3 regions of the Streptomyces sp. NBC_00989 genome follow, and region 3 is predicted to be linked to each of the others. Evidence: riboswitches for the same ligand, from Rfam matches in the RefSeq annotation. Region 3 holds a riboswitch; each other region holds the start of a gene.
What was found. A riboswitch is a leader RNA that binds a small molecule or an ion and turns the genes downstream of it on or off. The one in region 3 is predicted to bind cobalamin.
Positions count from the first base shown of each region.

Region 1: another riboswitch for cobalamin. It lies ahead of OG714_RS39175 (cobalamin biosynthesis protein); the one in region 3 lies ahead of OG714_RS44245 (HoxN/HupN/NixA family nickel/cobalt transporter).
Region 2: another riboswitch for cobalamin. It lies ahead of OG714_RS18275 (ribonucleoside-diphosphate reductase subunit alpha); the one in region 3 lies ahead of OG714_RS44245 (HoxN/HupN/NixA family nickel/cobalt transporter).

Region 1 covers NZ_CP108728.1:8,723,336-8,733,033, forward strand. Annotated here, with positions in the region: gene OG714_RS39160 (putative cobaltochelatase) at 1-994, opposite strand, end outside; gene cobN (cobaltochelatase subunit CobN) at 991-4,644, opposite strand; gene OG714_RS39170 (cobyric acid synthase) at 4,641-6,152, opposite strand; gene OG714_RS39175 (cobalamin biosynthesis protein) at 6,149-7,090, opposite strand; cobalamin riboswitch at 7,190-7,332, opposite strand; gene OG714_RS39180 (hypothetical protein) at 7,467-7,688, opposite strand; gene OG714_RS39185 (anion permease) at 7,722-8,984, opposite strand; gene OG714_RS39190 (lysozyme) at 9,083-9,698, opposite strand, start outside.
Region 2 covers NZ_CP108728.1:4,251,404-4,261,101, forward strand. Annotated here, with positions in the region: gene mctP (monocarboxylate uptake permease MctP) at 1-1,131, shown strand, start outside; gene OG714_RS18270 (GNAT family N-acetyltransferase) at 1,263-1,769, shown strand; cobalamin riboswitch at 1,815-1,946, shown strand; gene OG714_RS18275 (ribonucleoside-diphosphate reductase subunit alpha) at 2,071-4,509, shown strand; gene OG714_RS18280 (ribonucleotide-diphosphate reductase subunit beta) at 4,509-5,522, shown strand; gene OG714_RS18285 (putative Ig domain-containing protein) at 5,820-7,904, shown strand; gene OG714_RS18290 (hypothetical protein) at 8,031-8,489, shown strand; gene OG714_RS18295 (hypothetical protein) at 8,467-8,631, opposite strand; gene OG714_RS18300 (GlxA family transcriptional regulator) at 8,719-9,681, shown strand; gene OG714_RS18305 (cytochrome P450) at 9,698-9,698, opposite strand, start outside.
Region 3 covers NZ_CP108728.1:9,828,839-9,838,536, forward strand. Annotated here, with positions in the region: gene OG714_RS44195 (DUF5134 domain-containing protein) at 1-277, shown strand, start outside; gene OG714_RS44200 (hypothetical protein) at 610-825, shown strand; gene OG714_RS44205 (hypothetical protein) at 829-1,104, shown strand; gene OG714_RS44210 (hypothetical protein) at 1,116-1,523, opposite strand; gene OG714_RS44215 (hypothetical protein) at 1,834-2,487, shown strand; gene OG714_RS44220 (superoxide dismutase family protein) at 2,663-3,307, shown strand; gene OG714_RS44225 (copper resistance protein CopC) at 3,286-3,873, shown strand; gene OG714_RS44230 (PepSY-associated TM helix domain-containing protein) at 4,151-5,614, shown strand; gene OG714_RS44235 (DUF5134 domain-containing protein) at 6,171-6,887, opposite strand; gene OG714_RS44240 (helix-turn-helix transcriptional regulator) at 7,141-7,506, opposite strand; cobalamin riboswitch at 7,588-7,817, shown strand; gene OG714_RS44245 (HoxN/HupN/NixA family nickel/cobalt transporter) at 7,853-8,980, shown strand; gene OG714_RS44250 (hypothetical protein) at 9,221-9,698, shown strand, end outside.

The sequences.
Region 1 (9,698 bases), 1.1 Mb from region 3:
GCGTCTCGTCGAGCTTGTTCTCGTCAAGTCCCGGCGCGTCGAACGGATTTCGCCGCCGCCGGTGCGGCAGCGCGAGCAGCGCGGCCTGCCGTACGTCCTCGGCGAGCACGTCGGTGCGCCCGGCCCACGCGGCCAGCGCGGTCGCCGTACGGGCCATCACGATGTCGGCCCGCATGCCGTCGACCTCGAAGGCGGCGCAGGTCGCCGCGATCTGCCGCAGCGCGCCGTCGCCCAGCCGCACGGACGGCAACAGTTCACGCGCGGCGATGATCCGCGCCCGTACGGAGGACTCCTCGTCCGACCAGCGCTCGGTGAAACCGGCCGGATCGTCGTCGTAGGCGAGCCTTCTGCGCACCACCTCGACCCGCTGGTCGGGCTCCCGCGATGCGGCGACCTCCACGGTCAGGCCGAAGCGGTCGAGCAACTGCGGTCGGAGTTCGCCCTCTTCGGGGTTCATCGTGCCGACGAGCAGGAAGCGGGCGGCGTGCCGGACGGAGACGCCCTCGCGTTCGACGTACGACGCGCCCATCGCCGCCGCGTCCAGCAGCAGGTCGACCAGGTGGTCGTGGAGGAGGTTGACCTCGTCGACGTAGAGGATGCCCCGGTGCGCGTCGGCGAGCAGGCCGGGCTCGAAGGCCTTGACGCCCTCGGCGAGCGCCCGCTCGATGTCGAGCGCGCCGACGAGCCGGTCCTCGGAGGCGCCGACCGGCAACTCGACCATGCGGGCCGGGCGTTGAGTGCCGGGTCCGGTCTCGTGCGGTCCGTCCGGGCAGGCCGGGTCGGGCGCGGCGGGGTCGCAGGAGAAGCGGCACCCGGGCACGACGGCGACCTCCGGCAGCAGCGCCGAAAGAGCGCGCACGGCCGTCGACTTGGCGGTGCCCTTCTCGCCGCGCACCAGCACACCGCCGACCGCCGGCGACACGGCGTTCAGCAGCAGCGCGAGCCGCAGATCGTCCTGGCCGACAACGGCCGTGAACGGAAAGGGAGTTGTCACTGGTCGTCGCCCTCCAGGTCGCCTTCGAGCTCCAGGTAGGTGGCCCGCAGTCGTTCCAGCGTGTCCGCGTCCGGCTCGGCCCACAGACCGCGCTCGGCCGCTTCGAGGAGCCGCTCGGTGATGCCGCGCAGCGCCCACGGGTTGGACTTCTTCATGAAGTCCCGGTTCTCCGGGTCGAAGACGTACTCCGCGCTGAGCTTCTCGTACATCCAGTCGTCGACGACCCCGGCCGTCGCGTCGTAGCCGAAGAGGTAGTCGACGGTCGCCGCCATCTCGAAGGCGCCCTTGTAGCCGTGGCGCCGCATCGCCGCCATCCAGCGGGGGTTGACGACGCGGGCGCGGAAGACGCGGTGCGTCTCCTCGCCCAGCGTGCGGGTCTTCACCTGGTCCGGGGTGGCGGAGTCGCCGACGTACGCCTCGGGGGAGGTGCCGGTCAGGTGGCGGACCATGGCGACCATGCCGCCGTGGTACTGGAAGTAGTCGTCGGCGTCGACGAGATCGTGCTCGCGGGTGTCGACGTTCTTGGCCGCCACGGCGATTCGCTTGAACGCCGTCTCCATGTCCCCGCGTGCCTGCCGCCCGTCGAGGCCGCGCCCGTACGCGTAACCACCCCACACGGCGTACACCTCGGCGAGGTCCGCGTCGCTGCGCCAGTTCCGCGCGTCGATCAGCGGCAGCAGACCGGCGCCGTACGCCCCCGGCTTGGAGCCGAAGATACGGGCCGTGGCCCGGCGCCGGTCGCCGTGCTCGGCGGTGTCCTCGTCGGCGTGCTTGCGGACGTAGTTGGACTCCGGGGGCTCCTCCAGTTCGGCCACCGCCCGCACCGCGTCGTCGATCAGCCCGACGACGTGCGGGAACGCGTCGCGGAAGAAGCCGGAGATCCGCACCGTGACGTCGATGCGCGGCCGGCCCAGCTCCGTGACGGGCACGATCTCGAAGCCGGTCACCCGGCGCGAGGCGTCGTCCCAGACAGGACGGCAGCCCAGCAGCGCGAGGATCTCGGCGATGTCGTCGCCCTGGGTGCGCATCGCCGACGTACCCCACACCGTGAGGCCGACCGACTTCGGGAACTCGCCGTTGTCCTGGAGGTACCGCTGCACGAGCGAGTCGGCCAGCGACTGCCCGACCTCCCAACTCAGCCTGGACGGAATGGCCTTGGGGTCGACCGAGTAGAAGTTCCGGCCGGTCGGCAGGACGTTGACCAGACCACGGGTGGGGGAGCCCGACGGGCCCGCCGGGACGTAACCCCCGTTCAGCGCCTTGAGGATGTGGTCGATCTCGTCGGTGGTGCGGGCGAGCCGGGGCACGACCTCGTCGCAGGCGAACCTCAACACCGCGACGGCGTCCGGGAGTTCGGTGCCGATGACGGCACGGACGAGCGCCGGAACGGCCGTGACCTCCCACTCCTGGGACTCCATGCCCTCCGCGAACCGGCGGCACAGCTGCTCCAGCAGATCGATCGCGTCGGCGGCGGAACGGGCGGGCCCGTCGACCAGCTCCGTCAGTTCCACCGGAACCTTCAGGGGAGCGCCCGGCTCGGCCAGCAACTCCTTCTCCACCAGGCCGAAATGCTCGGCCAACGCGGCTCGCAGACCCGGCAGCGCGTTCGCCTGCCCGCCCCACACCTGCGAGGCGCGCAGCACGGCCAGCACGAGGTTCACGCGCGCTTCGCCGACCGGCCCGCCGCCGAGGATGTGCAGTCCGTCGCGGATCTGCACGTCCTTGATCTCGCACAGGTAGCCGTCGATGTGCATCACGAACTCGTCGAACGTCGCGTCGTCCGGCTGGTCGTCCACATGCAGGTCGTGGTGCAGCTCGGCCGCCTTCACCAGCGTCCAGATCTGCGCGCGCACGGCCGGTGCCTTCGTCGGGTCCAGGTCGGACACGAGGGCGTACTCGTCGAGGAGTTGCTCCAGCTTGGCCAGGTCGCCGTACGTGTCGGCACGCGCCATCGGCGGCACGAGGTGGTCGACGACCGTGGCGTGGCCGCGCCGCTTGGCCTGCGTCCCCTCGCCGGGGTCGTTGACGATGAACGGGTAGATCAGGGGGAGTTCACCGAGGACGGCGTCCGGCGCGCAGCCGCTGCTGAGCCCAAGTCCCTTGCCCGGCAGCCATTCCATGGTGCCGTGCTTGCCCATGTGGATGATCGCGTCCGCGCCGAACGAGTTGTCCAGCCACCTGTAGGCCGCCATGTAGTGGTGCGACGGCGGCATGTCGGGGTCGTGGTAGATCGCGATTGGGTTCTCCCCGAAGCCGCGCGGCGGCTGGATCATCACGACGACGTTCCCGAACTGGAGTGAGGCGAGCACGATGTCGTCGCCGTCGACGTAGAGGTTGCCGGGCGGCTCGCCCCACGCGTCCAGCATGCCCTGCCTGAGGTCCGGGTCGAGCTTGTCGAACCACGCCTGATAGTCGGCGAGCGGCACCCGCGCGGGCGCGGAGGCCAGTTGCTCCTCGGTGAGCCATTCGACGTCGTGGCCACCGGCGTTGATGAGCCGGTGGATCAACTCGTCCCCGTTGTCCGGGTGTTCGTCGACCCCGTACCCGGCGTCCCGCAGCGCGTCCAGCACCCGGATCGCCGAGGCGGGCGTGTCCAGACCGACCGCGTTGCCGACCCGCGAGTGCTTCGTCGGGTAGGCGGTGAAGACGACCGCGAGCTTCTTCTCGGCGTTCGGCTTGTACTTCAACTTCGCGTGCCGTACGGCGATTCCGGCGACCCGCGCGGCCCGCTCGGGGTCGGCGACGTAGACCGGGACGTCGTCCGGGCCCTGCTCCTTGAAGGAGAACGGGACGGTGATCAGGCGGCCGTCGAACTCCGGGATCGCGACCTGCATCGCGGCGTCCATGGGGGAGAGGGCGGCGGAGGACTCGTCCCAGGTCGCCCTGGACGACGTAAGGCAAAGTCCTTGCAGCACGGGGACGTTGAGGTCGGCGAGCGCGCCGATGTCCCAGGCCTCCTCGTCGCCGCCGGCCGATGCCTGCGAGGCGTGCGTACCGCCCGCGGCGAGGACGGTGGCGATGAGTGCGTCGGCCTTGCCGAGGATCTCGTACAGTCCGGAGTCCGCCCCGCGCAGCGAACCGCAGTACACGGCAAGGGCGTTGGCGCCCTTCGCCTCGATCTGGTCGCACAGGGTGTCCACGAAGGCGGTGTTGCCGCTCAAGTGGTGCGCCCGGTAGAAGAGGACGCCGACCGTCGGCCGGCCCTCGACGAAGGCGCGCTCGCCGTGGACGCCGAACTCGGCCATCTTCTGCGGCTCTTCGAAGCCCTCGCCCGTCAGCAGCACGGTGTCCGAGAGGAACCGGGCGAGTTCGGCGAGGTTCTCCGGCCCGCCCTCGACGAGATACCTGAGCGCCTCGGCCACCACCCCCGCCGGCACCGACGACTCGGCCATCAACTCCGCGTCGGGGACGGTCTCCCCGCCGAGCAGCACGGTCGGAATCCCGGACGCCTTCAGTGCGGCGAGCCCGTCCTCCCAGGCACGCTTGCCTCCGAGCAGCCGTACGACGGCGACGTCCGCGCCCGCGACGAGCGCGGGCAACTCGGCTGCCACGTCCACCCGGTTCGGGTTGCCGATCCGGTACCCGGCGCCGGAGGCCCGGGCCGCCAGCAGATCCGTGTCGGCGGTCGACAACAACAACACTGTGCTCATGCGGGCGCTCCCGGTGGAATGAAAGGCAGTCCTTGCGGCGCGCCGGACTCGATGAGTCGCCAGAGCGCGTCCGTGTCCGCGTGCTGTTCGATGAGGTCGCCGAGCCGGTCGAGCTGCTCCTCGCGCAGCGCGGCGAACGAGGTGTCGGGCGCCGGCACGAACCGGCGGCCCGCGGCGGCCGCCACCTCGCGCAGAAACGCCCGCCGGAACCCGTCCGACTCCAGCGAGCCGTGCCAGTGCGTGCCCCAGGTCTGACCGACCCGGCACCCGTCCAAGAAGGTTTCGCCGCCGGTCAGTTGGGCGACCCCGTGATGGATCTCGTACCCCTCGACCGGCTCGCCGAGGGCTTCGCCGACGGGCCGGGTGAGGGTCTTCTCGCGCGCGAACCGGACGCGCAGCGGCAGGACTCCGAGTCCGTCGACCGACCCCTGCCGGCTCTCGACCTCGTCGTCGATGTGCTCGCCGAGGATCTGGAAGCCGCCGCAGATACCGAGGGTCGGCCGCTGCTCGGCGGCCCTGCGCACGAGGGCGTCCGCGAGGCCGCGCTCGCGCAGCCACTCCAGGGCCTTCACCGTCCCCCGGGTCCCCGGGATCACGACGAGGTCCGCGTCGGCCAGCTCCTCCGGCCGGTCCACGAACCGCACCACGACGCCCGGTTCGGCGGCCAGCGCGTCCACGTCGGTGAAGTTGGACATGAGGGGGATCGCGCAGACGGCGACGCGCAGCACGTCCTCGCCGACCGGCGGCGCGGTGTTGGACTCGCGCACGGTGCCGCGCAGCGAGATCCGCAGCCCGTCCTCCTCGTCGATCCCGAGCCCGTGCCGGTACGGCAGCACGCCGTACGTCCGCCGCCCGGTGAGGCCGAGCAGCATCTCCAACCCCGGTTCCAGCAGCGACACATCGCCCCGGAACTTGTTGACGAGGAACCCGGCGACGAACGCCTGGTCCTCGGGGCTGAGCAGCGCGACGGTCCCGAAGAAGGAGGCGAAGACGCCGCCGCGGTCGATGTCGCCGACGACGAGCACGGGCAGCTGGGCATTGCGCGCGATGCCCATGTTCACGATGTCGGTCCGCCGCAGATTGATCTCGGCGGGACTGCCGGCCCCCTCACAGATCACCGCGTCATACGTGCCCCGCAACTCCGCGAGACAGTCCAACACGGTCCCGAGCAGGGCCTCTTGCCGCCCGCCGTGATAGCCCCGCGCACTCATCTCGCCAACAGGCCTGCCCATCAGCACGACTTGACTGCTCCGGTCGCTGCCAGGCTTCAGGAGTACGGGGTTCATCAGCGCGGTCGGCTCGATCCGGCACGCCTGCGCCTGCATGGCCTGCGCCCGTCCGATCTCGGCGCCCTCGCGCGTCACGAACGAGTTCAGGGACATGTTCTGCGCCTTGAACGGCGCGACCTTCACGCCCTGCCGCACCAGCCACCGGCAGATCCCGGCGGTGACGACACTCTTGCCGGCGTCCGAGGTGGTCCCGGCGACCAACAGCCCGCCGCCGCTCATGACTTCCGCCCCTTCACGAGGAGCCGCCCGGCGACACTGACCCCGAGCGCGAGCAGACCGACGCGCCGGGACAGCCGTACGGCACGCGCGATGTCCGGTACGGCGACGGGACGTCCGTCGCCGTTGAGCACGGGCCGGTGCTCGACCCGCCCGCCGTAGGAGAGCGTCCCGCCGAGGCGCACGCCGAGGGCTCCCGCGAAGGAGGCCTCCACGGGACCGGCGTTGGGACTCGGGTGTTTGGGGGCGTCGGTGCGCCAGGCGCGTGCCGCTCCGCGTGGGTCGCCGCCCGCGACGGTCGCGAGGGCGGCGGTGAGGCGGGCGCCCGGCCAGCCGGCGACGTCGTCGAGGCGGGCCGAAGCCCAGCCGTAGCGGCGGTACTTGGCCGACTTGTGGCCGACCATGGCGTCGAGCGTGTTCACGGCCCGGAAGCCGAGCAGGCCCGGGACACCCGCGATGCCGCCCCAGACCAGCGCGCCGACGACCGCGTCGGACGTGTTCTCGGCGACGGACTCGACGACGGCCCGGGCGATCCCGTCGGCGTCGAGGGACTGCGGGTCCCGTCCGCAGAGGTGGGGGAGCCGTGCCCGCGCACCATCGATGTCACCGGCCTCCAGCGCGCGCCCGATGACCCCGGCCTCGCGCGCGAGGGAGGTCCCGCCGACGACGGCCCAGGTGGCGGCGGCGGTGAGGGCGGCAGAGGCCGTACGGGACGGTCGTAGGGCCGAAGTGGCCGCGGCGGCGAGGGTGATGGTGCCACCGACGCACACGGCGGTGTGCAGGGCGCCCCAGCCCCGGTGGTCGCGCCACAGCACCTGTTCCACGGCGCCCGCAACGCGGCCGAACGCGGCGACCGGATGCCCGCGGCGGGGATCGCCGAGCAGGTGGTCGCCGAGGAGGCCGGCGGCGGCGCCGTACGCGAAGACGCGATCGGCACGCATCGGCTCAGCCGATCGCTGGGGCGGGCACTGCGCTGGTACGGGACCTCGAACGGCAGCCGAGCATGGCGATATGTCCTCACTCAGGGTGTCCACGCCCTGGTTCGACGAGACCGGCGGTGAGAGTTCCTGGCTCCCGGGGCTACCTACCCCGGTGACAGTGGCGGGACCGCGCCGGATTCGCACCGGCTTCCTCTCCTGCCGCCGTATATGGCTCCGGCAGTCCACCATGCTGTTGGAAGGGCCGTCAACTTGCTGTTGACCTGCGGGGACGGAGTGTGCTGATGCCCACACGCGAGGGGGCGGAGGGGTCACGCGGACGTGGGGTGCGGGACGGCGATCCGTCCCGCACCCCACGCTCGGTTCAACTGGCGGCCGGTCAGGCCACGATCAGATAGATCCCGTACGCCACCGCCGCCGCGCAGGCCGCGAAGCAGGTGTAGGCGCCGGTCAGGGCAAGGGGCGCGGAGCCGCCCTGGGCGGTGGCGCGTTCACGCCGGGAGAGGCCGACGATGCCGAGGGTGAAGACCGCCACCAGGGCGACGGTGGCGCCGAGGCTGACGCCGAAGACGGAGCCGAGGGCTGCCCAGTCGATGTGCATGCTGATTCGTTCCTTCGTGTCCGGGGCGCGGGCTCAGACGGCGGCGGCGGGCGGTGTCGCCGGGTCGGACTTCACGATCGGGGCCGGGTTCACGGGGGGCGAGAGGATCGTCGCCGTGAGGCCCTCGGAGAGGGCGACCGACGGGGGCGGCGGGGTCACGGCGGCGATCGCGGTGGTGATCACGCCGGCCGGTTCGTCGACCTCGTTGACGTTCGAGGCGTCGACGACCTGGCGGCGGGAGAGCAGCCAGATGCCGGCGCTGGACGCGACCAGGAAGACGGCCACCAGCGCGGTGCCCCAGTCGCCGAGGTCGGTCACGGACTCGGCGAGCGCGCCGACCAGCGCGGCGGCCGGCAGGGTCAGACCCCAGGCGACGAACATCCGGGTGGCGGTCGACCAGCGGACGACCCCGCCCTTGCGGCCGAGACCCGCACCCATCACCGAGCCGGAGACGGCGTGCGTGGTGGAGAGGGAGAAGCCGATGTGCGAGGAGGCCAGGATGACCGCGGCCGCGCTGGTCTGGGCGGCGAAGCCCTGCTGCGGCCGGAGGTCGGTCAGGCCCTTGCCCATCGTGCGGATGATGCGCCAGCCGCCGATGTACGTGCCCATCGCGATGGCGAGGCCCGCGGAGAGGATGACCCAGGTGGGCGGGTCCGAGTCGGGGGCGATGGAGCCTCCGGCGACCAGGGCGAGGGTGATGATGCCCATCGTCTTCTGCGCGTCGTTCGTGCCGTGCGCCAGCGAGACCAGCCCGGCGGAGGCGATCTGGCCGACGCGGAAGCCCTTGTCGGCGGCCTTGCCGGCCGAGTTCCGGCTCAGGGCGTACGAGAAGCGGGTGGCGAGCATCGCCGCGAGGCCCGCGACGATCGGGGCGGCGACCGCCGGCAGCAGCACCTTGGTGACGAGGACGTCGCCGTGGACCGCGCCGGTGCCGGCCGAGGCGATGGTGGCGCCGATCAGACCGCCCATGAGGGCGTGCGAGGAACTGGACGGCAGTCCGACGAGCCAGGTCACCAGGTTCCAGAGGATCGCGCCGACGAGGGCGGCGAAGATGACCTCGGGACGGATTCCGCTCTCGTCGACGAGCCCCTTGGAGATCGTGTTGGCGACCTCCACGGAGAGAAAAGCGCCCACCAGGTTGAGGGTGGCCGACATGGCCACCGCGACCTTGGGCTTGAGGGCACCGGTCGAGATGGTGGTGGCCATCGCGTTGGCGGTGTCGTGGAAACCGTTCGTAAAATCGAACGCGAGTGCGGTGATTACCACAATCGCGAGGATCAGCGAGAAGTTTTCCATTTACCCAGGCAATCGTTCGAGGTCATCGGCGCGTTGACCGTAGGCAACCTGGGTGAACGGAAGATGAACTGAGGGGGTATCGGTGGTGTCCGGATTGCCTAGTATCCGCGGGCGAACTTCTTCAGTTGGCTCACCGTCCCGTTGAAGAGATTCTGATCACCCGGCAGGCTCCCGCTGTTGTCGTACTGCCAGAAGGTCCAGTACGACCATCCGGCGGGCAGTGAGCCCGCGTCCGCCGACCCGTGGCGGGCGATCCACAGCGCGTGTGCCGAGGCCAGGGAGCTGTTGTCGCCCGTGCAGGTCTTCCACCACTGGGTGGTGGTGTAGATCACCGGGCGGCGGCCGGTCTCCCGGTTCACCTCGGCGCTGAAGGCCTTGATCCAGCTGACCATCTTGGCCTTGCTCAGGCCGTAGCAGCCGTGTTTCTTGTCGTACGGGTTGTATTCGATGTCCAGCGCGGGCGGCAGCGTCCAGCCGTCCGCCTTCCAGTCGCCGCCGTGTGCCACGAAGTACGCGGCCTGGCTCGCGCCCGACGACCTGTCCGGCAGGGCGAAGTGGTACGCGCCGCGGATGACGCCGGCCTTGCGGGCGCCGTCGTACTGCTGGCCGAAGTACGGGTTGCGGTAGGTGGTCGACTCGGTCGCCTTGACGTAGACGAACGTGGCGCCCTTCGCCTTCGCGCCCGGCCAGTTGACGTTCTTCTGGTGCGAGGAG
Region 2 (9,698 bases), 5.6 Mb from region 3:
GGCGGCAGCGCGAGCTCCAACTGGTTCGTGAAGGACCTGCCGCTGCTGATCGCGTTCGCCGTGCTGGCCGCGTACACCTACTCGTCCGGCCTCCGCGCCCCCGCGCTGATCGCGTTCGTGAAGGACGGGCTGATCTACCTGGTCATCACGGTGGCGATCATCTACATCCCGATCAAGCTCGGCGGCTTCGACGACATCTTCAGCGCGGCGGGCGCCAAGTTCAAGGCGGCGGGAGCGGGCGGACTCGTCCCCGCACCGGCGGGCCAATGGACGTACGCCACACTGGCGTTGGGCTCGGCACTGGCGTTGTTCATGTACCCCCACTCGATCACGGCGACCCTGTCCTCCAAGAGCCGCAACGTGATCCGCCGCAACACCACGATCCTGCCCCTGTATTCACTGATGCTGGGCCTGCTGGCGCTGCTCGGCTTCATGGCGATCGCGGCGGGCGTCAAGGTCACCAACGGCCAACTGGCGATCCCGCAGCTGTTCGAGAACATGTTCCCGGACTGGTTCGCGGGCGTGGCCTTCGCGGCGATCGGCATCGGCGCCCTCGTCCCGGCGGCCATCATGTCCATCGCGGCGGCGAACCTCTTCACCCGCAACATCTACAAGGACTTCATCAAACCGGACGCGACCCCGGCCCAGGAGACAAAGGTCTCCAAGATCGTCTCGCTCCTGGTGAAGGTCGGCGCCCTCGCCTTCGTCCTGACGATGGACAAGACGGTCGCCATCAACTTCCAGCTCCTGGGCGGCATCTGGATCCTCCAGACCTTCCCGTCCCTGGTGGGCGGCCTCTTCACCCGCTGGCCCCACCGCTGGGCCCTCCTCGCCGGCTGGGCGGTCGGCATGATCTACGGCACCCTCGCCGCGTACGGCGTGGCCTCCCCGACCCAGGACCACTTCGGCGGCTCGTCCAAGGAGATCCCCGGCATCGGCGAGATCGGCTACATCGGCCTGACGGCGTTCGTCCTGAACGTCGTGGTCACGGTGGTCCTCACGTTCGCCCTGAAGGCGTTCAAGGCCCCCGAGGGCATCGACGAGACCAGCCCCGCCGACTACACGGCAGACGCAGGCGACCCGGGCGTAGAGGTGGAGCTGCCTCCGGCGACTGCTGGCGCCGCCCACTGAGCCCACCCAGGGGCGCGGGGCTGTATCGATTTGCGGCTCCGCCGCGTGGGCGCGCCCAGCCACGACGAACCCGCAGCGGGCCACCGAAAAGCAAGTCACTCGGCGGCCCGCTGTCGTACACACTCACCCCCATGGACATCCTCATCCGCCGAGCAATCCCCACCGAATACGAAGACCTCGGCAACATCACAGCACAGGCCTACCTACAGGACGGCCTCCTCGACTACGGCGACGACGACCCCTACCTCCCCGTACTGAAGGACGTGGCAAGCCGAGCCGCAGCCGCCGAGGTCCTCGTCGCGGTGGACGGCGAACACCTCCTCGGCGGAGTCACCTTCGTCCCCGGCCCCGGCCCCGTCGCCGACATCGCGACAACCGGCGAGACAGAGATCCGCGCACTGGCGATCGCCCGCACCGCCCGCGGCCGAGGCGCCGGCGAGGCCCTGGTCCGCGCCTGCATCGACCGCGCCCGAGCCACCGAGGGCTGCGAGGCCGTGGTCCTGTCGACCCAGAGCTCGATGCACGCGGCCCACCGCATCTACGAACGCCTGGGTTTCGTCCGCACCCCCGACCGCGACTGGAACCCCGTGCCACACCTGGACGATCTCACTCTGCTCACCTACAAGCTGACACTCTGAAACCACCGCGACACAACATCTGGTGGTGGCGTGACAGGCGAGCACAAGATGTATGCTCATGCTCGCTGTCGCCGCAGGGGAATCCGGTGCGAATCCGGAACTGTCCCGCAACGGTGTACTTACGTGCATATGCACGCATGGTCAGTCCGAGGACCTGCCGACAGCTCGCGTCCGGCCACCCGGCCAGGGCGCATGACGTCCGGGCCTCGTGGAGTGGGCCGGTGGACGCGACGCCCCGTGCGCTCGTGTACTGCCGCCTGCCCTCGGCGAGGCCCCGTGCCGAGCGAGGGAGAGCCCCACCGTGACCATCGCGCCAGCAGAGCCGGCATCAGCGACCCAGGTGAACAAGGCGATCGTGGCGACCGCGACCGGAACCGACGTTCCCGGTACGGCCGTTCCCGGAGCTACCGTTCCCGGAGCCGACGGCCCGGGTACCGCGATCCTGCGGACCCTGACCGAGCTGACCGCCGACCTCCCCGACGCCGACCCGGGCCGGGTCGCCGCCGCCACGTTGCGCGGCCGGTCCGCGCACGCGGACGTGGCGGAACTGCGCGAGCTGGCCACGGAGGCGGCCGCCGGTCTCATCTCCGAGGACCCGGTCTACTCCCGGCTGGCCGCCCGGCTGCTGACGGTCGGCATCGCCGCCGAGGCCGCCTCCCAGGGCGTCACGACGTTCACCGAGTCCGTCGCCGTGGGCCACCGCGAGGGCCTCATCGCGGACCGCACCGCCGAGTTCGCGACGCTGCACGCGGCCCGCCTGGACGCGCTGATCGACACGGAGGCCGACGACCGCTTCGGCTACTTCGGGCTCCGGACGCTGTACAGCCGTTACCTCCTGCGGCACCCGATCACCCGCAAGGTCATCGAGACCCCCCAGCACTTCATGCTGCGCGTGGCCGCCGGTCTCGCGGAAGACGACTCGACCCGTGCCCTGGACGAAGTGGCCGCGCTCTACCGCCTGATGAGCCGCCTGGACTACCTCCCGTCCTCCCCCACCCTCTTCAACTCCGGCACCCGGCACCCCCAGATGTCGTCCTGCTACCTCCTCGACTCCCCGCTGGACGAGCTGGACTCCATCTACGACCGGTACCACCAGGTCGCCCGCCTCTCGAAGCACGCCGGCGGCATCGGTCTGTCGTACTCCCGCATCCGCAGCCGCGGTTCGCTGATCCGGGGGACGAACGGGCACTCCAACGGCATCGTCCCGTTCCTGAAGACGCTGGACGCCTCGGTCGCCGCGGTGAACCAGGGCGGCCGGCGCAAGGGTGCCGCCGCGGTGTACCTGGAGACCTGGCACTCCGACATCGAGGAGTTCCTGGAGCTGCGGGACAACACGGGTGAGGACGCCCGTCGTACGCACAACCTGAACCTGGCGCACTGGATCCCGGACGAGTTCATGCGCCGGGTGAACGAGAACGGCGACTGGTCGCTGTTCTCCCCCGCCGACGTGCCCGAGCTGGTCGACCTGTGGGGCGACGAGTTCGACGCCGCGTACCGCAAGGCCGAGGCGCAGGGGCTGGCCAAGAAGACCATCCCGGCCCGTGACCTCTACGGCCGCATGATGCGCACCCTCGCGCAGACCGGCAACGGCTGGATGACCTTCAAGGACGCGGCCAACCGCACCGCCAACCAGACCGCCGAGCCGGGCCACACGGTCCACTCCTCGAACCTCTGCACGGAGATCCTGGAGGTCACGGACGACGGCGAGACGGCGGTCTGCAACCTCGGTTCGGTGAACCTGGGAGCGTTCGTGGTCGACGGTGACATCGACTGGGAGCGGCTGGACGAGACGGTCCGGACCGCCGTCACCTTCCTCGACCGTGTCGTGGACATCAACTTCTACCCGACCGAGCAGGCGGGCCGTTCCAACGCCCGCTGGCGCCCGGTCGGCCTGGGCGCGATGGGCCTCCAGGACGTCTTCTTCAAACTCCGCGTCCCCTTCGACTCCCCGCAGGCGCAGGCACTTTCGACGCGTATCGCCGAGCGCATCATGCTCGCCGCGTACGAGGCCTCGGCCGAGCTCGCCGAGCGCAACGGCCCGCTGCCGGCCTGGGAGAAGACCCGTACGGCGAAGGGTGTGCTGCACCCCGACCACTACGACGTGGAGCTGACCTGGCCCGAGCGCTGGACGGCCCTGCGGGAACGTATCGCCCAAGTCGGCATGCGCAACAGCCTGTTGCTGGCGATCGCCCCCACGGCCACCATCGCGTCCATCGCGGGCGTGTACGAGTGCATCGAGCCGCAGGTCTCGAACCTGTTCAAGCGCGAGACGCTGTCCGGCGAGTTCCTCCAGGTCAACTCGTACCTGGTGAACGAGCTGAAGCAGCTCGGCGTGTGGGACGCCCGCACCCGTGAGGCGCTGCGCGAGGCCAACGGCTCGGTGCAGGGCTTCAGTTGGATCCCGGCCGAGGTCCGCGCCCTGTACCGCACGGCGTGGGAGATCCCGCAGCGCGGCCTGATCGACATGGCCGCCGCCCGCACCCCGTACCTGGACCAGTCCCAGTCCCTGAACCTGTTCCTGGAGACGCCGACGATCGGCAAGCTCTCCTCGATGTACGCGTACGCCTGGAAGCAGGGCCTGAAGACGACGTACTACCTGCGCTCCCGCCCGGCGACCCGCATCGCCCGCGCGGCCCAGGCCCAGGCTCAAACCCCCATCCCCGTACAGCAGTTGACCCCCGACGAAGACGCGGTCGCCTGCTCCCTTGAGAACCCCGAGTCCTGCGAGGCCTGCCAGTAATGACGACCGAAGCCAAGAACCTCCTCGACCCGGGCTTCGAGCTGACCCTCCGCCCCATGCGCTACCCGGACTTCTACGAGCGCTACCGGGACGCGATCAAGAACACCTGGACCGTCGAGGAGGTCGACCTCCACTCGGACGTCGCCGACCTCGCGAAGCTGACGCCGGGTGAGCAGCACATGATCGGCCGGCTGGTCGCGTTCTTCGCGACGGGCGACTCGATCGTGGCGAACAACCTCGTGCTGACGCTGTACAAGCACATCAACTCCCCCGAGGCGCGGCTGTACTTGAGCCGTCAGCTCTTCGAGGAGGCGGTGCACGTCCAGTTCTATCTGACCCTCCTGGACACCTACCTCCCCGACCCGGAGGACAGGGCGGCCGCCTTCGACGCGGTGGAGAACATCCCCTCCATCCGCGAGAAGGCCGAGTTCTGCTTCAAGTGGATCAACGAGGTCGAGAAGCTGGACAGCCTCCAGACCCAGGCCGACCGCCGCCGCTTCCTCCTCAACCTGATCTGCTTCGCCGCGTGCATCGAGGGGCTGTTCTTCTACGGCGCGTTCGCGTACGTCTACTGGTTCCGCAGCCGGGGTCTCCTGCACGGCCTCGCCACCGGCACCAACTGGGTGTTCCGCGACGAGACCATGCACATGAGCTTCGCCTTCGAGGTGGTCGACACCGTCCGCAAGGAGGAGCCGGAGCTCTTCGACGACCAGCTCCAGCAGGAGGTGACCGACATGCTGCGCGAAGCCGTCGAGGCGGAGCTGCAGTTCGGGCGCGACCTGTGCGGTGAGGGTCTGCCGGGCATGAACACGGACTCGATGCGCCAGTACCTGGAGTGCGTCGCGGACCAGCGCCTCCAGCGACTGGGCTTCGCCCCGGTCTACGGCTCCGAGAACCCCTTCTCCTTCATGGAGTTGCAGGGCGTCCAGGAGCTGACCAACTTCTTCGAGCGCCGCCCGTCGGCGTACCAGGTCGCGGTGGAGGGCACGGTCGACCTGGACGAGGACTTCTAGATCTCTTTGCCCGAGGACTCATAGCCCTCTTTATCTGCCTCTTACTTCGCGGACGGCCCATGGAGCTTCCATGGGCCGTCCATGGAGTTTCTATGGAGCGGCAAAGTTCATGGGGTGCGTCTGTTCGCGGTCTCGTCGCCCCGGCTACGTTCTGCCCGTCCTGTTCATGCCATTCACCAGTGGCCCCACAGGACGCTCAAAGTGTCATGCCCATGACGACGTCATCTGCCGCCGCTACGCGCGTCACAGGCCTGCCACCACGCCGAGGAACCCCACTCCAAATGGAGGCAGTACCCCATGCGTGAGAAGCCCAGACGGAGTCTGCGAAGACTGCTGACCGCCGCCATCCCCGCCCTCACCCTCAGCGTCTTCGGGCTCGTGGCGGCCTCCCCCGCCGACGCGCAGCCCGCCCCCCAGGCAGCCGTCCAGTCCGCCCAGGTCTCCAAGGTCACCCAGAACTCCAAGGCCCTGACCTCCCCCGCGGCCCAGGCGGTCCACTCGACCGGCAAGGCCGGACAGAAGGTGCCGACCGAGCACCTGTGCGCGGCCGCCGCCCCCGGTCACGCGTCCTGCTTCGCCCAGCGGCGCACCGACATCAAGCAGAAGCTGGCCGCCGCCGTGCACTCGGACGCCGCGGCCGCGGTCTCCGGGCTGAGCCCGGCCAACCTGCACAGCGCGTACGCGCTCCCCTCGACCGGCGGCTCCGGCCTGACGGTCGCGGTGGTCGACGCGTACAACGACCCCAACGCGGCCTCGGACCTGGCCACTTACCGCTCCAACTTCGGCCTGTCGGCCTGCACGGTGGCCAGCGGCTGCTTCAAGCAGGTCAGCCAGACCGGCTCGACCACCTCCCTGCCGACGAACGACACCGGCTGGGCGGGCGAGGAAGCGCTCGACATCGACATGGTCAGCGCGGTCTGCCCGAACTGCAACATCATCCTGGTGGAGGCCACTTCGGCCACCGACGCCAACCTCGGTGCCGCCGAGAACGAGGCCGTCGCCCTGGGCGCGAAGTTCGTCTCCAACAGCTGGGGCGGCGACGAGGCCTCCTCGCAGACCTCCGAGGACACCTCGTACTTCAAGCACCCGGGCGTCGCGATCACCGTCTCCTCCGGTGACGAGGCCTACGGCGCCGAGTACCCGGCAACGTCCCAGTACGTGACCGCAGTCGGCGGCACCGCCCTGTCGACGTCCTCCAACACCCGCGGCTGGACCGAGTCCGTGTGGAAGACCAGCAGCACCGAGGGCGGCGGCTCCGGCTGCTCCGCCTACGACGCGAAGCCGACCTGGCAGACCGACACGGGCTGCACCAAGCGCATGGAGGCCGACGTCTCCGCCGTCGCCGACCCCGCCACCGGCGTGGCCGTCTACGACACCTACGGCGGCTCCGGCTGGGCGGTCTACGGCGGCACCAGCGCCTCGTCCCCGATCATCGCGGGCGTCTACGCGCTGGCCGGCACCCCGGGCTCCAGCGACTACCCGGCGAAGTACCCCTACTCCCACACCAGCAACCTGTACGACGTCACGAGCGGCAACAACGGCTCCTGCACGACGAGTTACTTCTGCACCGCGGGCACCGGCTACGACGGCCCGACCGGCTGGGGCACCCCGGACGGCACCGCCGCCTTCACCTCCGGCACCACCACGGGCAACACGGTGACCGTCACCAACCCGGGCAGCCAGTCCACCGCGACCGGCTCCACGGCCAGTCTGCAGATCTCGGCCACGGACAGCGCGAGCGCGACCCTCACCTACAGCGCGAGCGGGCTGCCGACCGGCCTGTCGATCAGCAGCTCGACCGGGCTGATCTCCGGCACCGCGTCCACCGCCGGCACGTACGCCGTCACGGTGACCGCGACCGACTCCACCGGCGCCTCCGGCTCGGCCTCCTTCACCTGGACGGTCAGCACCTCCGGCGGCGGCAGCTGCACCTCGGCCCAGCTCCTGGGCAACGCGGGCTTCGAGTCCGGGAACACCACCTGGACCGCGAGCAGCGGGGTCATCACCAACGACACCGGCGAGGCGGCCCGCACCGGTTCGTACAAGGCCTGGCTCGACGGCTACGGCTCCACCCACACCGACACCCTGTCCCAGTCGGTGACGATCCCGTCCGGCTGCACGGGCACGACCTTCACCTTCTACCTGCACGTCGACACGGCTGAGACCACCACCAGCACGGCGTACGACAAGCTGACGGTCACCGCCGGATCCACCACCCTGGCCACCTACTCCAACCTCAACGCGGCCACCGGGTACGTCGCGAAGTCCTTCAGCCTGTCCTCCTTCGCCGGCTCCACCGTCACGCTGAAGTTCAGCGGCGTCGAGGACTCCTCCCTCCAGACCAGCTTCGTCCTCGACGACACCGCCGTGACGACCAGCTGACCCCCGCATGAGCTGGACCCCGGCCGTCTCGCAGCGGCCGGGGTTCTGTCATGTCCACGGATAATTCACAGTTCACGAGGGATCCGGATGCGTCCGTGACACGTCAAAGCGGCAAAGGAGGCCCCCATGCGTCGATCGATTCTCGGCCCGTCCCTCGCCGTCGCCACCCTGGCGCTCGCCCTCACGGGCTGCGGCGGCACGAAGTCCGACACCGGCAGCGGCAGTGTGTCGCCGTCGTCCTCCCCCACGCCGAGCAAGAGCCGGTCGGCCTGTACGGCGAAGGAGACACTCGCCGCCACCGACACGAACGGCACGTTCTGCGTGACGACCGGCAACACCGTCCGCATCCTGCTGGACGGGACGACCACCCGCCCCTGGGCGCCGGTCAAAACGGTGGGCAGCGGCCTGAAGGCCACCAACAGCGGGATCCTGATCCGGCCCGGCGACGCGAGCAACGCGTACGAGGCGGTCTCGGCCGGGACCGTGAAGCTCACGTCGTCCCGGCCGCTGTGCGCGACCGCGCCCCACAAGATCTCGTGCAAGGGCATTCAGGAATGGTCGGTCACCGTCGTGGTGTCGAAGTGATCATCCGGTGGGCGGTCCTAATCTGACGGTCGATGCGCCGGTCGTGCGCGATGCCGAGCAGCGACGGGAAGGCCACGGCCACGAAGACCGCGACGACGGCGAGGAGGGCGATGAGGTTGTCCATGGCTGAGTTCATGGACATGAGTCTCGTCCTTTTCACTCCTTACCGTGAGTGGCAGGACTGCCGTACACCCTCGATTTACTGCCACATGTGGCGCACACTGGCAGCATGCTGAAGAACGTGGCCGTGGTCCTGCTCGACGGAGTCGCCCCCTTCGAACTCGGCGTCGTCTGCGAGGTGTTCGGCCTCGACCGCCGCGACGAGGGGCTGCCGGTCTACGACTTCGCGGTCGCCTCGGCCGAGGGCCCGACGCTCACCACCCACGCGGGCTTCTCCCTGACCGTCGAACACGGCCTGGAGCGCCTGGAGAGCGCGGACCTCATCGCCGTACCGGCCGGTGCGACCTATGCGGAACGGGAGTATCCGGAGGAACTCCTCGATGCCCTGCGGCGGGCCGTGGACCGGGGTGCCCGGGTACTCAGCGTCTGTTCGGGCGTGTTCGTGCTGGCCGCCGCCGGGCTGCTGGACGGGCGGCGGTGCGCGGTGCACTGGCATCACGCGGAGCTGCTCGCCCGCCGGTATCCGAAGGTCGTCGTGGAGCCGGACGTGCTGTACGTCGACGAGGACCCGGTGATCACGTCCGCCGGTACCGCGGCCGGCATCGACGCCTGTCTGCACATCGTGCGCAAGGAGCAGGGACCGGAGGTCGCCAACGCCATCGCGCGGCGCATGGTCGTCCCCCCGCACCGCGACGGCGGCCAGGCCCAGTACATCGAGCGGCCGCTGCCGCGCTCGCAGTGCGACACGGTGGGCGAGGTGCTGGTGTGGATGGCGGAACACCTCGACCAGGAGGTGACCGTCGAACAGCTCGCCGCCCGCGCCCTCATGTCACCGCGCACCTTCGCCCGCCGCTTCCAGCAGGAGACCGGGACCACGCCGTACCGCTGGATCCTGCGCCAACGGGTGCTGCTGGCCCAGCAGTTGCTGGAGGGGACGGACGAGACGATGGACGCGATCGCCTGGCGCGCCGGCTTCGGCACCGCGCCCGCCCTGCGCCACCAGTTCGTCCGGGCGCTGGGCACCACCCCGAACGCCTACCGGCGCACGTTCAGGGGCCCGGAAGCCGCCTGAACGCACGCCCGTCACCT
Region 3 (9,698 bases):
GTTCCAGCACGCGGTGGCCTGCGGAGCAATGGTGTGCATGGTGTTGGCCATGCGGTCCGCGAACCCGGTCCACGCGCACCCGGGCATGACGATGGCCGGGACGGTCTCCGGATGGGCGATCGCCTGCGCCGCCCTGGCGCTCTACTTCATCCTGTCCATGGCCGTCATCCTGTGGCGGCAGGTGGTCTCGGACGGATCGTCGCGCGCAGAGGCTGTTCCGGTGGTCCGCATCGCCATGGCGGGCATCACCGCTGTGATGCTCCTGACGATGGTGTGAACAGCCGTGTGACGGTGGTGGTGACGTGGCCTCGGGCGGCCTGCTGCTCGGTGACTGCGTAACCGGCCTCATGGCGTCCGCACCACGCCTCGTCAGCGAATCGAATGACACCTCCTCACGTAGTCGTAGAGGCAGCGGAATCGGTTCCCGAGACGCGCGATGAAACGGAAGCATCGGGAGTGAACAGGCGCATGTCAGCACAGGACCGAGCCTCCGTCCCTCTGCGCGCGGGCGCGTCGCGTCGTGCGCCCGGGGGTATGCCCAGGGCTGTACCGGGCCCCAGGTAATCGACACGCCTTCGGCCGCCCGAATCCCCCGAAAGGCAGTGCACGATGAGCGACATCAACGGCCTGGAACCGCTGGCGACCTTTTGCGGAAACTGCAACTGCGGCTGCCCGCAACTGTTCGTCGACCCGAGCGCACCCGCGGAGCGCCGCGTTCTCCTCACCGACGACTTCGGCCAGCGCGTCCAGATGAGCGTCGAGCAGTTCGCCTCCCTGGTGGAGGAGGCGAAGGCCGGCAAGCTGGACGGCATAGCCATCGCCTGAGCGATGCCACGCATCCGGCGGAACGGGCCGCACGCGGTGTGGCCCTGGGACCAGGAATCAGGCAGAGGCAGGACAGGGAGCGGCGGCTCGGCGTGGCTGCTGCCTGCCGCCACCCTGGCGGTGCTGGCAGGAGGCTACGGCTGGTTGGGCGAGGTGATCGCGGGCATGGTCGGTGCCGTCGTCGGCTTCCTGTTCGGCCTCGTGGTCAGCGGGCTGCTGTACCTGCTGGTGGAGCGGGCGGTGTCCGGGCGCCCGCCGTCACCACCCTCGCGGGACTGACCTCACGGGCTTCAGGTACGTACGGCGTTGAGTACGTCCTGGCAGGCGTCGGCGGCGTGGCCGGTGGCCTCGGCGCAGATACGGCAGTGCTCGTGGTGCTCGGCGTGTCCGCCGCACAGGTCGTGGCTGCGCTGACAGACGATGAGACAGGCTTCGACCTGGGCGGTGAGCAGCGCCGGGTCGTGGCTGCTGTGGCGGGTCAGGATCCGGCGGGTCGTGGCGGTGACGTCGGCGCAGTCCAGGTCCTGGTCGATGGCCGTGCGCAGCCCGTCGGCGTCCTTCTCGGCGAGCATGCCCGTCGCGCATGCGGTGACGGCTGTCTCGCAGGCGGCGAGTACGTCGATGGCCTCGGCCAGCACCTCGCCGCCGAGGATGCTCTCGCTGGTGACACTTTCGATGAGTTCACGGGTGTGGATCATGACAACCCCAAGGATGAGGGAAAAGCGGGGTGTACTCCGCCGACGCTAGTACCGCTCGTGCCGTTGTGAAAGAGACGAACTCCGAGGTGTGAACTCCCAGGTGTGAACGCCTGGTTGCTCCCGCCCGTAAGGAACCGAGAAGCCCATCGGTTCGAGGAGTTGTGCGATGCCCCGGAGGTGCCGCGGCGGCGGAACACGCCGGGGGACCCGCACGGTATGGACCGCGGAGAGCGTAGGCACTCTGCGTCCGTTGCGGGCGGCCGTCTTCGCGGCTGTCTGCGTGGTGACTACGGCACTGGGGCACGCCGTCATGTCCGGTGATCTCCCGCCGTGGTGGACGCTGGTCCTGGCGTTCACCGGGACGGCGACGGGCGCCTGGTGGCTGACCGGCCGCGAACGCGGTGCCATAACTGTGGTCGGGGCGACGGCCGTTGCTCAGGGGCTGCTGCATCTGCTGTTCGACGCGGCCCACTCGCTCGTCGGCATATTGGGGACGGAAGCGGCTCCTGGCATGGACCACGGGATGGGGTTCTCCCCTTCCGGCATGGTGATGGACATGGGTCACTCGGGTTCGGGCATGGTGATGCAGGGCGCCGGGACAAAGGGCACGGCGGGCATGCTGCCGCTGGAGTCCGTCATGGCGCGGCACGGCTCCACCGGGATGTTCCTGGCCCATCTGCTGGCCGCTGTCGTATGCGGACTCTGGCTCTGGCGCGGTGAGACGGCGGCCTACCGGCTCGGCCGAGCCTTGGCCGTGGCGCTGTTCGCGCCGCTTCGGCGTGTCCGTCGCATGCTGGCGCGCACGGTGCGCGAAGTCCGCAACCTCGTGGGTCGAACCGCGGTGGGCGTGGCGGAAGTTCAGCCGACTGTTTCCGCCGTACTGAAACACGCCGTCATCCGCAGAGGGCCACCCAGGGCCAGTTCGGCGCTCCCGCGCCTGTCACCCGGCCCGCTGTTCGTCTAACGCCCCCGAACTCCCCTGTGGATTTTCGGCGTTGGCCAGGGCCGGTTCATTCCCTGGATCGGCGTACGCGCTTGCGTATGCCGGCTCCTCCACCCGGCCCGGAGCACGCCCGTCTGCCTGCTTGTACCGCAGCGACGGCGCATGCTCTCCGCTCCGCTGATCGATCGGGAATCCCATGCACCACAACAGACTTGTCCGCGCATCCACGTCGGGCGACGCGCTGACGCCCCGAACCACCCACCGCAGGAACCGACTTACCGCTTGCGCTGCCCTGGTAGCTGCCGCGACGGCCCTCGCCACCGGCTGCGGAGGCCATACGGCCGACCACACCTCCGCCAAGACCGCGTCGTCCTCCGCCCACGGCATGGACGGGATGTCCGGCATGGCGATGGGGGACCCCTCGGCCACGCCCGCCTACAAGATCTCCGGCGCGAGCGTGGTGAAGGGCACCTTCAAGATGCTCGACACCCGCCCGCCGGGCATGGACAACGTCAAGGGCACGGCCTGGCTGGCCCAGGGCTCCAAGGGCACCACGGTCACCGTCTCCCTGACCGGCCTCAAGCCCGGCCACGTCTACATGGCGCACCTTCACGCCCAGCACTGCTCCGCCGACAACGGAGGGGAGCACTTCCAGTTCGAGAAGGGCGGGGCGGCCATGCCCCCGAACGAGATCCACCTCATGTTCACCGCCGACAAGTCGGGTACGGGCATGACGACGGTCAACAACTCCCGCAAGACCGGCAAGGGCGCGGTCGCAATCGTGATCCACCCCAACGAGGCACAGGACAACCGGATCGCATGCGCCGACTTCGACTTCTGAAAGCGACGGCCGCGCCGCTCGGCTGGGCGGGTGTACTGCTGCTCCTGTGCGGCACACCCGCTTACGCCCACACCGGGCTGAAGGACGCGGCACCAGCCCCCGGCGCGAAGGTCGGCGCGGGCACCAGCGTGGTCCGGCTGACCTTCAACAACCTGACAGTCGGGATCGCGCCCAAGATCAGCATGGTCGGACCCGACGGCGAGGCGATACCCGTGGGACAGCCTGTCGTCACCGACACGACCACGGCCTGCGCCGCCGTGTCCCCGCTGCCCGCGGGGATCATTACCCTGACCTACTCGATCACCGCGGGCGACGGCGACGCCCAGACCAACTCCTTCCAGTTCGAGGCCGTCGCCAGCACCAAGCCCGCCGGAACTCCTTCCGTCTGCTCGCACTTGAGCCTGTCGGCCCCGGATACGGGGACGTCCGAGACCTTCCTCGGCCTCGGCCGCACCACGGGGGTGACCGTCCTGGCGGGTGGCGCCGCCGTGGTGGCGGGCGGCGGGTTCCTCACCATCCGTGGCCTGCGCCGCCGGAGAGTCCTGGAGGAGAGCGGCACCGAATGAGGTGAGGCCCGTTCTTGGGCCGCCGGGCCGGAGAGGGGGTCCCCGGTCCGGTTCGACGCATGCCCTCGCGCGGCCGGCTGTCAGAGGAACTGGGCGTCCACGCCGCCAAATTCACGGAGCGGGCGGGAACTCAAAGGCCCGCCCATCCGACTGTTTCAACGCAGCGGCCGAAAGCGGGCCGTGGAGCGATGCCGCGGGGACTCACATCGAGCGGGCGTCGATTCCTGCACGGATCCCGGTGCCTCGCGCACCGCCGACACCGCACGAGGTGGGATTGATGTCCGTCAACTCCGATACCCCCGACCTGTCCGAACCAGGCGGAGCGATCAAAGAGAAACCAGCGGCAGCGCCGATCACGACCGTCACCGAGACCGCCGCCCCGGCACGCCGGCAGGGCGGCTTCGGCGCACTGCTGGTGCGGCTGCACTTCTACGCCGGCGTCCTGGTGGCGCCGTTCCTGCTCGTCGCGGCCGTGACCGGCCTGCTCTACACGTTCACGCCCCAGCTGGACTCGTTCGTCTACGGCAAGGAGCTGCACGTCTCCCACGCCGGTGGCAGTGTCCGCCCCCTGTCGGAGCAGGTGGCCGCCGCACGGGCGGAACATCCGACGGGGACCCTGACCGCCGTACGCCCCGGCAGCGGCGACGACACCACCCAGGTGGACTTCGCCCTGCCCCAGCTCGGGGAGAACGCGCACACCGTCTACGTCGATCCGTACACGGGCAAGGTGCGCGGGCAGTTGACCACCTGGTACGCCGACACGCCCGTCAAGACATGGCTTGACGCCTTCCACCGCAACCTGCACCTGGGAACGATCGGCCGGTACTACTCCGAGATCGCCGCGAGCTGGCTGTGGGTCCTCGTCCTCGGCGGCCTGATCCTGTGGTGGCGCCGTCAGCGCGGCAACCGGACCGCGCGGCGCCTGCTCCTGCCGGAACGGGGCACGAAGAAGGGCGTACGGCGCACACGCAACTGGCACGCCGTGACCGGTGTGTGGCTCGCCATCGGTCTGCTGGGTCTCTCCGCCACCGGTCTGACCTGGTCCCGCTACGCCGGCGCGAACTTCGGCGAGGCCCTGGACGCGCTGCGCTCCGGCACGCCCGGGGTGTCCACCACCCTGACCGAGGCGAAGGGTTCCGCCGCCGCCAAGAGCGTCGACCCGAGCGAGATCGACGGCGTGCTCAAAGCGGCCCGTGACGACGGTCTGAGCGGCACGGTGGAGATAGCCGTACCGGCGGACGGCACCACCGCCTGGACCGTGACGCAGACCCGCAACCTGTGGCCGGTCGGCCGGGACAGTGTCGCGGTCGACGCCTCGACCGACACCGTGGTCGACCGGGTGGACTTCGCCGACTGGCCGGTGCTGTCCAAAGTGACCCGCTGGGGCATCAACGCCCACATGGGCACCCTGTTCGGCATCTTCAACCAGATCGCACTGGCCCTCCTGGCCATCGGCCTGATCTCCGTCATCCTCTGGGGCTACCGCATGTGGTGGCAGCGCCGCCCCACCCGTGCCGACCGCCGCGCCCTCCTCGGCACCCCGCCCGCGCGCGGCGCCTGGCGCGGCCTGCCCTCCCGGACCGTGGCGATCGGCATCGTCGTGGTGGCCGCGGTCGGCTGGGTGATCCCGCTCTTCGGCATCCCGCTCGCCATCTTCCTGGTCGTCGACCTCGCCGTCGGCGCCAACCGGCACCGCCGCACGCCCACTTCGCAGACGACCGCGACCACCTCCGGAAGCTGACCGGCACGAGCCCCCGTTGTCCTCCCCGGAGGCGGCAGATCAGGTGACGGAGCCGCTGCCGCCTCCAGGTGTCCGTACCGTCGTGGGGCGGCCGGGCAGTCCTGGCCCGGCAGGACGCCGACCACGCGGACCCGACACCGCTCGGCTGACGAGCAGGTGCAGCAAGGTGCTCGTCGAAAGTCCCGCGACGGCACCGAGCGGCGCCCCCGCTGTGCCTCCGGCGATGAACCCCAGCCAGGCGTACCCACTGGCGAGCAGCCCCGTGGTCAGCACCGACAAGGACCACGCTTCGCTCAGAAGTCGTCGTGCAGTGCGTAGTCTCCGGTTTTCGGTGACGGGGTGCTCCCAGGGCCATGCCCCATCCGCAGTGCTCCTGGACGTCCCGAGTATCTCGGACATTGCCCCACCCCTCTTGACGCCGCGCGCTCCGCCAGCCGCCCCTACGGCTATGGGCGGGCCCTCGATTCCTCCCCACCCGGAGTCGACGAAAACAACGGAAGCGCGGGACGGAGCCGTGGGGTCCGTCCCGCGCCCCACGGGCAGTTGCCGTGTGACGTCACACGAGCAGGGCGAACATGACGGCCATCCCCAACGCCATCGCGGCATGGCACGCCGGGGACAGGGCCCCGCCCTGGCTTACCGCCTCCAACGCGGCCCCGCCGTCCGGCTGTTCACGTTCTGAGACGGTGCCTCTTTCCCTGGTCCGGTCGAGAGCATGGGTCAGCCAGGACAGGCCAAGACCCCCAAGGACCACCGCGAACAGCACCGCCGTCACTCGCGGCCCTGTCCCGGTCAGACTCATGGCGGCCAGACCGGAACTGCCCGACATGTCCATTCCCGCCATGTCATGCGCACCGGCCGCCTCCGTGTGCCCGGACATACCGCCTGAGGACTCCATCGCCGCCACCATCCAGGCCATGGCGCCCATCATCACCACATGGGGCAGGGCGGCGAGTACCGCTCGGCGCCTTGTACGGTCACCGGTTCGGAAGGGGGCCGCCGCCAGGAACCACAACCCGCCCACCGAGAACAACACCACCTGCGGAAGCGCCGCCAGGTCCATGCCCCAGGGCCAGGCCATGGCGATCATCAGCACCCCCATCGCCGCGTGCCACAAGTGATCCGCCCGCTCGGCCAGCCCCGTGGCGGGCAGAACCATCCGCCACACCCCGTACAGGACCGGCATGGCGAACATCAGGCTCAGGATCCAGCGCAGTCCGCTCGCGGCGATCACGAAACCCCCAACTCCGGGACGCCGTGAGGCATCCGTCATCCGATTCACGACGGGGTCGCATCAGCAGAGGAGAGGCGAAGGGCGCGGTCGCCGACCAACTGGATGGACGCAACAGGAGTCGGAGCGGCGCAGGAGTGAGTTCCCAAGGCGCCATGTGAGTACGGTCACTTGGGCGGCGGGCGGCGGGCGGCGGGCCGCGAACGCACCACGAAGCGGACCGCGGCCGACCGTCCGTACGACCTGCACGGCGGCTCGATGAACGGGTGGTCGGCGCGGGTCAGTTGAAGACGACTCAGGCCGCAGGCTCCGGCGGAAGCGAGGAGTCCAGCAGCGCCGCCATGCCGGGATCGGTCAGCCGGTAACGGACGACGCGCCCGTCCTTGTCGGCGGTGACGGTGCCCGAGGCCCGTAGCAGGCGCAGGATCTGGGAGACGGACGTGTCGCTGATTCCCGTGGCCAGCGCCAGATCCGATACGGCGATGGGCCCGGCCCGGTGCACGGCCAGCAGCACGGACAGCCTGTTCGGCTCGCCCAGCAGGGAGAAACGGGCGGCCCACTCGTTGACGCGGGCGGCATCGCCGATGCCCTCGATGGCCTCGCAGACGGTGTGCTCATCGATCGCACGGCGATGCGCGCGACTCTCCGGAACCAGATGCATGCACCCATCCTCACCCCTGCCCCCGCGTGATGCACAACACCTGCGCAATTGCGCAGACTTGTGGATGACCAGGTGCCGCACCTAGCCTGATCCGGCCGTGGTGTTCGGGAAGACCGGTGCACCGTGTCCGATCAGGTTCGGGCACGGGAGTCCGGAGCGGCCCTCGCCACTGTGATCGGGAAGTCTCCGCACCATCCCCGCTCCCACCAGGGACCGGGCGGCCACTGGGCGCACGTCGCGCCCGGGAAGGCCGGGCGGCGCAGACGTTCGACCCGTCAGCCAGGAGACCGGCCACGGCACCGTACGACGACCCCGTCCACGAGGTGCTGGAGAGGCTGCCCCGAACATGACCCTGCCCGAAAACCCCGCCCCGCCGACCATCGCCACCGGGACACCGGCCGCGCAGCCACTGCGCTGGGAACGCCGGGACTGGCTCCGCACCGGCGCCCTGCTCGCCGTCATCGCGGCCCTGCACGTTGTGGCCTTCATGATTCTGATCGCCATGGTCGCCCCGAACCACTACACCGTCGGCCATCAGGTCTTCGGCGTGGGACTCGGCATCACCGCCTACACCCTCGGCATGCGGCACGCCTTCGACGCCGACCACATCGCGGCCATCGACAACACCACCCGCAAGCTCATGGCCGACGGCAAGCGTCCGGTGTCGGTCGGCTTCTGGTTCGCGCTGGGCCACTCGACGATCGTGGTCGCGATGGCCTCGCTCATCGCCGCCGGCGCAAAGGTGACCGGCACCCTGCTCAACGAGGACTCCGACTCCCGTGTGACCCTCGGCCTGATCGGCACCACCGTCTCCGGCACCTTTCTCTACCTGATCGCAGCACTCAACCTGGTCGCCCTCACCGGGATCTACCGGGTCTTCAAGGCCATGCGCGCCGGCCAGTTCGACGAGCACGAGCTGGAGAAGCACCTCGCCAACCGCGGCTTCATGAACCGCATCCTGGGCCGGCTGACGAGGTCCATCACCCGGCCGGGCCAGATGTACCCCGTCGGCGTCCTGTTCGGCCTGGGCTTCGACACCGCCACCGAAGTCACCCTGATGGTCATGGCCGGCTCCGGCGCCGCCGCCGGCCTGCCCTGGTACGCGATCCTGTGCCTGCCCCTGCTGTTCGCCGCGGGCATGAGCTTGTTCGACACCCTCGACGGCTGCTTCATGAACTTCGCCTACCACTGGGCGTTCTCCAACCCGGTCCGCAAGGTCTACTACAACCTCACCATCACCGGCCTGTCCATCGCGGTCGCCTTCATCATCGGCACGATCGAACTCGTCAGCGTCCTGCACGACAACCTCGGCCTCCAGGACGGCATTACCGACTGGATCTCCGGCATCGACCTCGACAACGTCGGCTACATCATCGTCGGCCTCTTCGTCGTCGTATGGGCCTGCGCCATCGCCTACTGGCGCCTGGCCAACGTCGAACACCGCTGGAACACGAAGACCGCCAACGCGGACTGACACCTCGGTCGCGGGGCGGTCGGAGGCTCCGCCCACCCGCGCTCCCGCCCGCATCGAATTCATCGGCCGAGCCGGGAACTGAACGGGACCCGCATCCGACTCGTAAGGAAGACGAAGGGCTGACCAGGTAGTACGTGGACGGTGATGCGCATGCGCGGGCAAGGGGAGAGATCCTCGAACCGCACGGCCGCACCGGCGAACGTGAGCGCGTCCCCAGCGGTACGAAGCTTGCGTGCGGCGGTGTTCGCCGTGCTGTGCGTGCTGCTCGCCGCCGGAGGACACGCACTGGCCATGGGCGCGGCACCACCCGTGTGGATACAGGCCGCCGCAGTCCTGCCGATCTTCGCGGTCGGCTTTCTCCTGGGCGGCCGAGAACGCTCGTTGACCGGCATCGGCGGCGCGACGCTGGCAACCCAGGGCGGCCTGCACCTCGCCTTCGACGCCGCACGCCCTCGTACTGCGATGGCCATGCCCGGCATGTCCATGAACCACGCGCACGCGATGACACCGCACGCCACCGCCGCCCACGTCGGAGCGGCCCTCGTGCTCACCTGGTGGCTGCGGCGCGGTGAGGCCGCGCTGTGGTCACTGTTGCGGTGGGCAGTCAACTTCCTGCCGGGGCTTGCCGCTTGGTGGCAGGTAGCGCGCGGGACGCAGGGCGGGGCGAACGCGCCGCGCCCGACGGCGCGGCCCGCCGGTGTCACCCGGCAGGTGCGGC